Regions from separate parts of the Isoptericola dokdonensis DS-3 genome, predicted to be linked through region 1. Evidence: predicted binding sites of a transcription regulator. Region 1 holds the regulator's gene; each other region holds the start of a gene.
The links. The regulator HrcA, encoded in region 1, represses chaperone genes, less so after heat shock. The targets are predictions, from matches to a motif close to TTNGCACTCGNNNNNNNCGAGTGCNAA.
Positions count from the first base shown of each region.

Region 2: a site for HrcA is predicted at 1,380-1,406, ahead of groL (chaperonin GroEL). Genes of this name have one in related genera too.
Region 3: a site for HrcA is predicted at 1,506-1,532, ahead of groES (co-chaperone GroES). Genes of this name have one in related genera too.

Region 1 covers NZ_CP014209.1:264,348-267,614, reverse strand. The annotation lists gene I598_RS01200 (16S rRNA (uracil(1498)-N(3))-methyltransferase) at 1-45, opposite strand, end outside; gene dnaJ (molecular chaperone DnaJ) at 47-1,171, opposite strand; gene hrcA (heat-inducible transcriptional repressor HrcA) at 1,219-2,259, opposite strand; gene I598_RS01185 (hypothetical protein) at 2,506-2,700, shown strand; gene I598_RS01180 (helix-turn-helix transcriptional regulator) at 2,787-3,267, shown strand, end outside.
Region 2 covers NZ_CP014209.1:3,305,058-3,308,324, reverse strand. The annotation lists gene groL (chaperonin GroEL) at 1-1,218, opposite strand, end outside; gene I598_RS15170 (cold-shock protein) at 1,491-1,694, opposite strand; gene I598_RS15165 (LytR C-terminal domain-containing protein) at 1,855-2,547, opposite strand; gene I598_RS15160 (DUF3263 domain-containing protein) at 2,617-2,922, opposite strand; gene I598_RS15155 (uracil-DNA glycosylase) at 3,157-3,267, shown strand, end outside.
Region 3 covers NZ_CP014209.1:1,675,242-1,678,508, forward strand. The annotation lists gene I598_RS07785 (MerR family transcriptional regulator) at 1-417, opposite strand, end outside; gene I598_RS07790 (WhiB family transcriptional regulator) at 620-910, shown strand; gene groES (co-chaperone GroES) at 1,099-1,395, opposite strand; gene I598_RS07800 (class I SAM-dependent methyltransferase) at 1,558-2,814, shown strand; gene I598_RS07805 (glutamate--cysteine ligase) at 2,876-3,267, shown strand, end outside.

The DNA of each region.
Region 1 (3,267 bases):
ACCGGAGGTGGTGCCGTCGTCGGCGAGGAACACCGGTGCGCTCACGTCAGCGGCCGCTGAACTTGTCCCGCAGCCGGGAGAACACGCCCGGGTGGGCGGCGGCGAGCCGCGGCTCGGGCCGCTCCTCGCCGCGCAGGCGGGCGAGGTTGCGCAGCACCTCGACCTGCTCGTCGTCGAGGGCCGTCGGGACCTGGACCTCGACGTGCACGTTGAGGTCGCCGCGGCCGTTGCCGTGCAGGTGCCCGACGCCGAGCCCCTTGAGCGTGACGACCTGGCCGGGCTGGGTGCCGGGCCGCAGGTCGATCTCCTGGGCGCCGTCGAGGGTGTCGAGCTCGAGCACGGTGCCGAGCGCGGCGGCCGTCATCGGCACGGGCAGCGTGCAGTGCAGGTCGTCGCCGCGCCGGACGAACACCTCGTGCGGCTTCTCGCGGATCTCGACGTACAGGTCGCCGGCGGGGCCGCCGCCGGGACCGACCTCGCCCTGCGAGGTCAGCTTGATCCGGGTGCCCGTGTCGACGCCCGCGGGGACGTTGACCGTCAGGGTGCGGCGCGAGCGCACGCGCCCGTCGCCGGAGCACTCGGCGCACGGCTCGGGGATGATCGTGCCGAAGCCCTTGCAGACGTCGCAGGGCGCCGTCGTCATGACCTGGCCGAGGAACGACCGCGCGACCCGCTGGACGTTGCCGCGGCCGTGGCAGGCCACGCAGGTCTGCAGGTCGGTGCCGGGCCGGCAGCCCTTGCCGCCGCAGGTGCCGCACACGACGGCGGTGTCGACCTGGAGCTCGCGCTTGGCGCCGAACGTCGCCTCGACCAGGTCGATGTCCAGGCGGACGAGGGCGTCCTGGCCGCGGCGGGCGCGCGGCACCGGCCCGGCCGCCTGGCCGCCGCCGCCGAAGAACGTCTCGAAGATGTCCTGGAAGCCGAAGCCCTGGCCGAAGCCGCCGCCCGCGCCGCCGCCGGGCGCCGTCGGGTCGACGCCCATGTCGTACTGCTCGCGCTTCTCGCGGTGGGACAGGACCTCGTAGGCCCGGGCGACGTCCTTGAACTTCTCCTCGCCCTCGGCACCCGCGACGTCCGGGTGCAGCTCGCGGGCGAGCCGGCGGTAGGCCTTCTTGATCTGCTCGGGCGTGGCGTCGCGCTCGACGCCGAGGATCTCGTAGTAGTCGGTCACAGGTCTCTCTTCGGTGACGTGCGAGGTGTGGTCAGGGGACGCCGGGGTCAGCCCGGCAGGACGCGGGAGAGATAGCGGGCCACGGCCCGCACCGAGGCCATCGTGGCGGGGTAGTCCATCCGGGTCGGGCCGATGGAGCCGAGCGTGGCGATGGTGTCGCCCTCGCTGCCGTACCCGGTGGCGACGACGCTGGCCTCGGCCAGCCCGTCGAGGCGGTTCTCGTGCCCGATGCGGACCTCGACGCCGTCGCCGGTCATCTCGGTGAGCAGGCCCAGCAGCACCACCTGCTCCTCCAGGGCCTCCAGCACGGGCCGCAGCCCGAGCTCGAAGGTCGTCCCGGAGCGGGCGAGGTTCGCGGTGCCGGCGAGCACGACGCGCTCCTCGGTCTCGGTGTCGAGGGTGTCGACGACGAGGTCGGCGACGGCGCGCGCGACCCCGCCGAGCTCCGGCCCGGTGGCCCGCACGAGCGCGTCGAACGCGGCCGGCAGGTCGGCGAGCCGCTTGCCCGCGGCCGCCGCGTTGAACCGCGCCCGCAGCTCGCCCAGCCCGGCCTCGTCGAGACCCGGGCCGACCTCCGCCCCGTCGGGGCCGACGGGCAGCTCGCAGAACCGCTGCTCGACGCGCCCCGTGTCGGTGATGACGACGACGAGGATGCGGCCCACGGCGACCGGCACGAGCTCCAGGTGGCGCAGACCCGAGCGCCGCAGCGACGGGTACTGCACGACCGCGACCTGGCCGGTGAGCTGGGCGATGAGCCGCCCGGCCCGGGACAGCACGTCGTCGAGGTCGACCGCCTCGGACAGGAAGGTCTCGATGGCGCGCTTCTGCGGCACGTTGAGGGGCCGCACCTCGGCGAGCCGGTCGACGAACAACCGGTAGCCGGCGTCCGTGGGGACCCGGCCGGCGGACGTGTGGGGCTGGGCGATGTAGCCCGCCTCCTCCAGCGCCGCCATGTCGTTGCGGATGGTGGCGGGCGAGACGCCGAGCCGGTGCCGCTCGGTGAGCATGCGCGAGCCCACGGGCTCCCGCGTCGTGACGTAGTCCTCGACGATGGCGCGCAGCACCTCGAGCCTGCGTTCCTCGCTCACCGGACGTCCCTCCCGTCGTCGCACCCCGTGCCGTCTTAGCACTCTCCGTTGCTGAGTGCCATCCTACGCGTCCCGAGCACGGCCGCGGAGGACGCCCCGGCGACCTGAGGTACCTCAGGCGCCACCGAGGCCCGGACCCGCGCCGCAGAACCGGTGACCTGCCCGATCCGGTCGCCTACCTCACGGCGCGAACCTGGATCTCGACGGACCGACCGGCCCGCCGCCGCACCGGCCGAGGAGCCTGACATGGACCACTGGGAGCACCTGACCGACCACCGCCTGCGCGAGGCCGAGCTGGTCGCCCGCGCCGAGCAGGTGCGCCGCGCCCGCGAGCGCCTCGCCGCCGACCGCCCGGCCGTGCCGGTGCTCGCGGGCGCGCGGGCCCGGTGGTCCCGTCTGCTCGACGCGCTGCGTCCCGGCGCGACGCACCGCACCGCGTGACCGTCACCGACGCACCGGGCCGCGTGGCGGCCGACGACGCCCGTCCCGGTGGGTCCGGGGCGGGCGCCGCCTGGCACGATGTCCGCATGGCACCGGACCCTGCACCGCTCGTCGGCCGTGACGCCGAGCTCGCCACGCTGCGCCGTGTGGTGGACGACGCCCGCGGCGGCGCCGGCGGCACGGTCGTCGTGTCCGGCGAGGCCGGGATCGGCAAGACGCGGCTCGTCGCGGAGGTCCTCGCGAGCCTCGACGGCGACGTCCTGGTCGCCCGTGGGCAGTGCGCCGACTCCGGTTCCGGTCCCGTCCCCTACGCCGGCCTGGAGGGCGTCGTGCGGGACCTCGTCGACGCCCTCGGCGCCGACGACGTCCTGGCGGCCGCGGGCCCGGCGGCGGACGCCCTCGGCGCGATCGTGCCGGGGCTCGTCGCCCAGCGGCCGGGCGTCGCGAGCGGTCGCGGCCCGGAGGTGCTGGCCGACCTGCTGTCCACGGTGGCCTCCGGGCGGCCGGTCGTCGTCGTGCTGGAGGACCTGCACTGGTCGGACGACGCGACCCGCTCGACCCTGGTCC
Region 2 (3,267 bases), 790 kb from region 1:
CTCGACGGCGGCCTTGGCGTTGCGCACCGCGTCCTCGATGCGGTGCTTGCGCTCCTTGAGCTCCACCTCGGTGGCGGCGCCGGCCTTGATGACGGCCACGCCGCCGGCCAGCTTCGCGAGACGCTCCTGGAGCTTCTCGCGGTCGTAGTCGGAGTCCGACTTCTCGATCTCGCTACGGATCTGGTTCACGCGACCCGCGATGAGGTCGGCGTCGCCGGAGCCCTCGACGATGGTGGTCTCGTCCTTGGTGACGACGACCTTGCGCGCCTGGCCGAGCTCCTCGAGCGTCGCGTTCTCCAGCTTGAGGCCGACGGTCTCGGTAATGACCTGGCCGCCGGTGAGGATCGCGATGTCCTGCAGCATGGCCTTGCGACGGTCGCCGAAGCCCGGGGCCTTGACGGCGACGGACTTGAAGGTGCCGCGGATCTTGTTCAGCACCAGGGTCGCGAGGGCCTCGCCCTCGATGTCCTCGGCGATGATGAGGAGCGAGCGGCCCGACTTCATGACCTGGTCGAGGACGGGGAGCAGGTCCTTGACGTTCGAGATCTTCGACTCGACGATGAGGACGTACGGGTCCTCCAGGACGGCCTCCTGGCGCTCCGGGTCCGTCTCGAAGTAGCGGGCGAGGAAGCCCTTGTCGAAGCGCATGCCCTCGGTGAGCTCGAGCTCCAGGCCGAAGGAGTTGGACTCCTCGACCGTGATGACGCCCTCCTTGCCGACCTTGTCGAGCGCCTCGGCGATGAGCTCGCCGATCGCGGTGTCACCGGCGGAGATCGCGGCGGTGGCGGCGATCTGCTCCTTGGTCTCGACGTCGACGGCCGCGTTGAGCAGCTGCTCGGTCACGGCCTCGACGGCCTTCTCGATGCCGCGCTTGACGGCGATCGGGTTGGCACCGGCGGCGACGACGCGCAGGCCCTCCTTGACGAGCGCCTGGGCGAGCACGGTGGCGGTGGTGGTGCCGTCACCCGCGACGTCGTCGGTCTTCTTGGCGACCTCCTTGACGAGCTCGGCGCCGATCTTCTCGAACGGGTCCTCGAGCTCGATCTCCTTGGCGATGGAGACACCGTCGTTGGTGATCGTGGGGGCGCCCCACTTCTTGTCGAGGACGACGTTGCGGCCCTTGGGGCCGAGCGTGACCTTGACGGTGTCGGCGAGCTGGTTGAGCCCGCGCTCCATGCTCCGACGAGCTTCCTCGTCGAACGCGATGATCTTGGCCATGGGGACTGGTCCTCCGCTGTGGCGTGTCGGTGGTCGGACGGTGCCCGCGACGGACGACCCGTCGCGTGCGTTCCTGTCACGCGCGCGGACGGGCCTCACCGTTCGACCGAGGTTCTCCACCCTGCGACTGTCACTCGACAGTCGAGAGTGCTAACCCATTATTGGCACTCTCCCCTCGAGAGTGCAAGACGTTCGCCGAGGGCATGACGAAGGCCGGCACCCGCCCAGGGACGGGCGTGCTGGGTGCCGGCCTTCGCGGAGGCTGCTTCAGCTCAGAGGGGGCGGACCTGCTCGGCCTGCGGACCCTTCTGCCCCTGACCGACCTCGAACTCGACCTGCTGACCCTCGTCGAGCGAGCGGTACCCGTCGGTCTCGATCGAGCTGTAGTGCACGAACAGGTCCTGCCCGCCCGAGGCCGGGGTGATGAAGCCGTACCCCTTTTCCGCGTTGAACCACTTGACGGTTCCCTGGGCCATGTCCTTCTCCTCGTCGTCCTGTGCCACCGGGCAGGCGCCCTGCGGTGAGAAGGAGACTAGTGGCGCAGGTCACGGCTGGGAAGCACCCGTGCCGGGAATGTCGCAAGTGTGCGGCAGGGCTCTCCGACCTGCATCAACGCGTCGCCCGGGCGACGGGTCGTCAGTCGACGGGCTCGGTGAGGATCACCCAGACGGCGTCGGTCGGGTGGTTCGTGACGTCGTCGGACTCCTGCACGTTCGCCGGGTCGACGCCGAGCGCCTCCGCGACGGCGGTCGCCGTGTCGGCGCGGTCCGCGCCGTACAGGACGGTGCTGTCGGCGTAGACGCCGGCCAGCTCGACGGACGCGTTCACCGCGTCCTGGGCGTCGACGTCGGAGAACCCGGCGCCCGCGAGGACGCCCTGCCCCGCACCGGCCTGGCCCGTGCCGGCGTCGTCGTTCCAGACCACCACGCGCGCGGCGAGGTTCGCGGCGGACGCGTCACCGGGCATGGAGGCGGCCTCCTCCTCGGTCTCCTCGGCGGTCGGCTCCTCGGAGCTCTCGTCGGTGGCGCCGTCACCGCCGTCACCCTCGCCCTCGGCGGCGCTCTCGCCGTCGGTCGGCTCCTCGCTCGCGTCCCCCTCAGGGGCGGCGGACTGCTCGGACGCCGCGGGCGGGTTGGCGGTGTCACCGCTGTCGTTGGACAGGTACGACACGATCCCGACGGCCAGACCGGCGAACACGACCGCGACCAGCAGGAACGGCCAGACCGAGGACCACCCGCTGCGCGGTTCCCGGTGCACGCCGACCGGCGCACCTTCCGGGCCGCGGACGTCGAACTCGTCGGGCGGGTACGGGTACTGGCTCTTGGTCACGCCGCACAGGGTAGCGGCTCCACCCCGGGGACCCGTCAAGGATCCCGGCGAAACCGCGTCAGGGGCTGGTCAGCCGGGCGTGTCGGTCCGGCGTGCCGTGCGGGAGCGCTGCCGGGTGGCGCGCATGCGCCGCAGGCGCTTGACGAGGATCGGGTCGTGCTCGAGCGCGCCGGGGGTGTCGATGAGCGCGTTGAGCACCTGGTAGTAGCGGGTGGCGGACATGTCGAAGAGCTCGCGCACGGCCTGCTCCTTGGAGCCGGCGTACTTCCACCACTGCTTCTCGAACGCGAGGATCTCCCGGTCGCGGTCGGTCAGGCCGGCGACCTCGGTCGTCGGGTCCGCCGCGACAGAGGCCTCGACCTCCTGGACCAGCATCTCGCTCATAGCGCCCCAGTATGGGGCATCGTGGACGCTTCCCGACGGCGCCGCGCCCCGCGATTCGCGACCTCGCGCCCCGCTGCGGGCCGACCGCGCCCGGCCGCCCGCCGGGGCTGTGCCGTGCCGGGCGGTCCGGGTAGGTTCGTCGCCGTGGAGACGACGACGCCCGCCGCAGCGGCGGACCCCGCCCCGGCCGCGCCCGGCGGGGCACGCCCGCCGCTGGACACGGTCATGGCCCCCGACTGGGCCCGCGCCCTCGCCGACGTGGAGCCGCAGATCCACGCGATGGGGGACTTCCTGCGCGCCGAGGTCGCGGCCGGGCGCCGGTACCTGCCCGCGCCG
Region 3 (3,267 bases), 1.4 Mb from region 1:
CGGTGCCCTGCTGCCCTGGCCGCCGCCGGGCAGGGCGCGCAGGTGCCCTCGTCCGCGGGCTGCGGCGTCGGCGGACTCGTCGGTCTCCGGGGCGGGTTCGCGCGGCACCGGCGGCTCGGCGCGGCGGGCGGCCTCGAGCTCCTCGACGTCGGCGGCGAGCGCCGCCTCGGCCGCGTCGACGGGTGCGACCCCCTCCAGCGTGAGCCGTCGCATGACGAGGAGCCGGGCGACGTCCTCCGGGGTGTAGCGGCGGTGCGACCCGGCGGTCCGGTCCGACGGGCCGAGGCCGTAACGCCGGTCCCAGGTGCGCAGGGTCGCCGGGGCGACGCCGAGGCGGCGGGCCACCGCGGCGACCGCGAGCCCGGGACCCGACGTGCGAGCGCCCCCCGAGTCCTGGGCGGGTCGCGATGTGGTCATGCGTCGATTCTGCCCAGGGGTGCCCGGTGCCGCCACCGCGCCCCGCGGCGCGCCTTGATCCGGATCGATGAATCATGTCGAACCAGGTCAGGCGATGGGCAAAGCGGGGCGCAAGCCGGTCAGGGGGTGTCCAGCCTGTCCTGCATGCCCAACTTGCTCCCGGGCCTTGAACAACTTCTGCACAACTTGTAGGTTGTTCGACATGACGGAGATCTCGAGACTGCCTGGGCCGGTCATGGAGCTGTGGGAGTGGCAGTACCAGGGTTCGTGCCGCGACGCGGACGACACCCTGTTCTTCCACCCCGAGGGCGAGCGGGGATCCACCCGCCGACGCCGGGCCGAGGCCGCCAAGGCCATCTGCCGGTCGTGCCCCGTGATGATGGAGTGCCGCGAGCAGTCGCTGCGCGTCCGCGAGCCCTACGGCGTCTGGGGCGGGCTCAGCGAGGACGAGCGCTCGGCGATCCTCGCCGGCCGCGAGCGCAAGACCGGCTGACGCCACCCCGCGCAGCACCCCCGCGCACCCCGCACAGCACGAGGCCCCGCATCGATGACGATGCGGGGCCTCGTGACGTACCTACGTCGTGGGCTGGATCAGCCGACGATCACGCTGTCGGCATCCCTGCGCCTCCGCTGCGGGCGAGCGCCTCGTTCCTCGGCCCTCACCCTTCGCTGCAGCCTCGGTCAGCCGACGACGACCGCGAGGATGTCGCGCGACGACAGGACCAGGTAGTCCACGCCGCCGTACTTGACCTCGGTGCCGCCGTACTTGGAGTAGATGACCTTGTCGCCGACCTTGACGTCGACCGGGACACGGTTGCCCTGGTCGTCGAAACGGCCCTCGCCCACGGCCAGGACCTCGCCCTCCTGGGGCTTCTCCTTGGCGGTGTCCGGGATGACCAGGCCGGAAGCGGTCGTGGTCTCGGCCTCGACGGCCTTGACGACGATCCGGTCCTCGAGCGGCTTGATGGGGACCGACACGTCGGACCTCCTTGTTCGCGATGACTAGCTGGACTGGGACGCGCCCGAGCGCTGTCCGTCGTCGCGGGTGCCGGCACAGCGAGTGCGCTGGGACCAAATCTAGGCAGCGGTTAGCACTCTGACAAGTCGAGTGCCAACAGGTGGACCTGAGACGATGGAGAGATGGACCCCTCGTCGCTCGCCAAGCTGCTCAGCCCCGAGGGCTGGGCGCTGGTCAACGCCCTGCCCCCGTACGACGAGGACCGCGCGATGGCCCTGGCCACGCGGCTGCGGGCCGAGGGAGTGGACCCGGACCTCGCCGCTGCGGCGCTCACCCAGTCCCGGCTGCGGGCCAAGGCCCGGGCCAAGCTCGGCGCGTTCGCCGACGGCATGCTCTTCACCCCCGACGGCGTCGAGCAGGCCACCCGGCTGGTCGTGGCCGCGCTGCACGCCCGCCGCTACCTCGCGGCCGGCGTGACGAAGGTCGCGGACCTCACCAGCGGCATCGGCGCGGACGCCCTCGCGTTCGCGGGCGTGGGCCTGCAGGTGCTCGCCACCGACGTCGACGAGGCCACGGCCGCGCTGGCGACCGTGAACCTGCGGGCGTTCCCCGAGGCGGAGGTGCGCCACGCCGACGGGCTGACCCTCGACCTGCACGCCGAGGGCGTCGACGGCGTCTACGCCGACCCGGCCCGGCGCACCCGCGGCGGCAAGCGCATCTTCGACCCGGCCGCCTACGCTCCCCCGCTCGACGCCGTGTGGGCGCTGCGCGCGCAGGTGCCCGCCCTCGGCATCAAGGTGGGGCCGGGCGTCCCGCACGCCGGGCTGCCCGCCGACGCCGAGACGCAGTGGGTGTCGGTGGACGGCGACGTCGTCGAGGCCGGGCTGTGGTTCGGCCCGCTGGCACCGGCCGGGCCCGGCCGGTCCGCCCTCGTGCTCCGCTCGACGGCCGGAACCGGGCAGGGCGACGGTGCGACGGCCCCGGGCACCGTCGGCAGGACGCTGCGCACGGGTCCGGACGACGTCGACCTCGTGCCGGACGTCGGCGCCGTCGGCGGCTACCTCTACGAGCCGGACGGTGCCGTCGTGCGCGCCGGTCTGGTCGCGCACGCCGCGGCCGAGCTCGGCGGACGGCTGGTGGACCGCACCATCGCCTACGTCACGACCGACTCCCCCGCCGACGCCCCGCGACCGGGCGAGGCGGCGCTGGCCACCGGCTACCGGGTGCTCGACGTCATGCCGTTCAACCTGAAGAAGCTCAAGGCGTACCTGCGCGAGCGCGGCGTGGGCAGCCTGACCGTGAAGAAGCGGGGCACCGCCGTCACCCCCGAGCAGCTGCGTGCCCAGCTCGCGCTGTCCGGCGACGCCGCGGCGACGGTCGTGCTCACCCGGGTCGACGGGCGTCAGCACGTGCTCGTCGTGGAGCCGCTCGGCGCCTGACCTCCCGGGCGCGACCCGCGGCCCGGCAGCAGCCCGGCGACCGGCGTGGAACGATGTCCGCATGGTCCTGGAGTTCGCGTCGTCACCCCGGTCGAGCGTCGGCCTGGAGTGGGAGCTGGCGCTCGTCGACGCCGACTCGGGCAACCTGCGCCAGGTGGCCCCGGCCGCGATGGCCGCCCTCGCGGGAGATCCGCGCGCCGCGCACGTCAAGCCGGAGTTCCTGCGCAACACGCTCGAGGTCGTCTCGGGCGTGTGCACGACGATCGGGCAGGCGACCGACGACATCGCCGCCGGGGTCGCCGCCATCCAGGACGTCATCTCCCCCATGCGGGCCGAGCTCATGGGCGCGGGCACGCACCCGTTCGCGCACTGGTCCCAGCAGCAGGTCACCGACAAGGAGCGGTACGCCACCGTGGTGGACCGCACCCAGGTGTGGGGCCGCCAGCAGGTCGT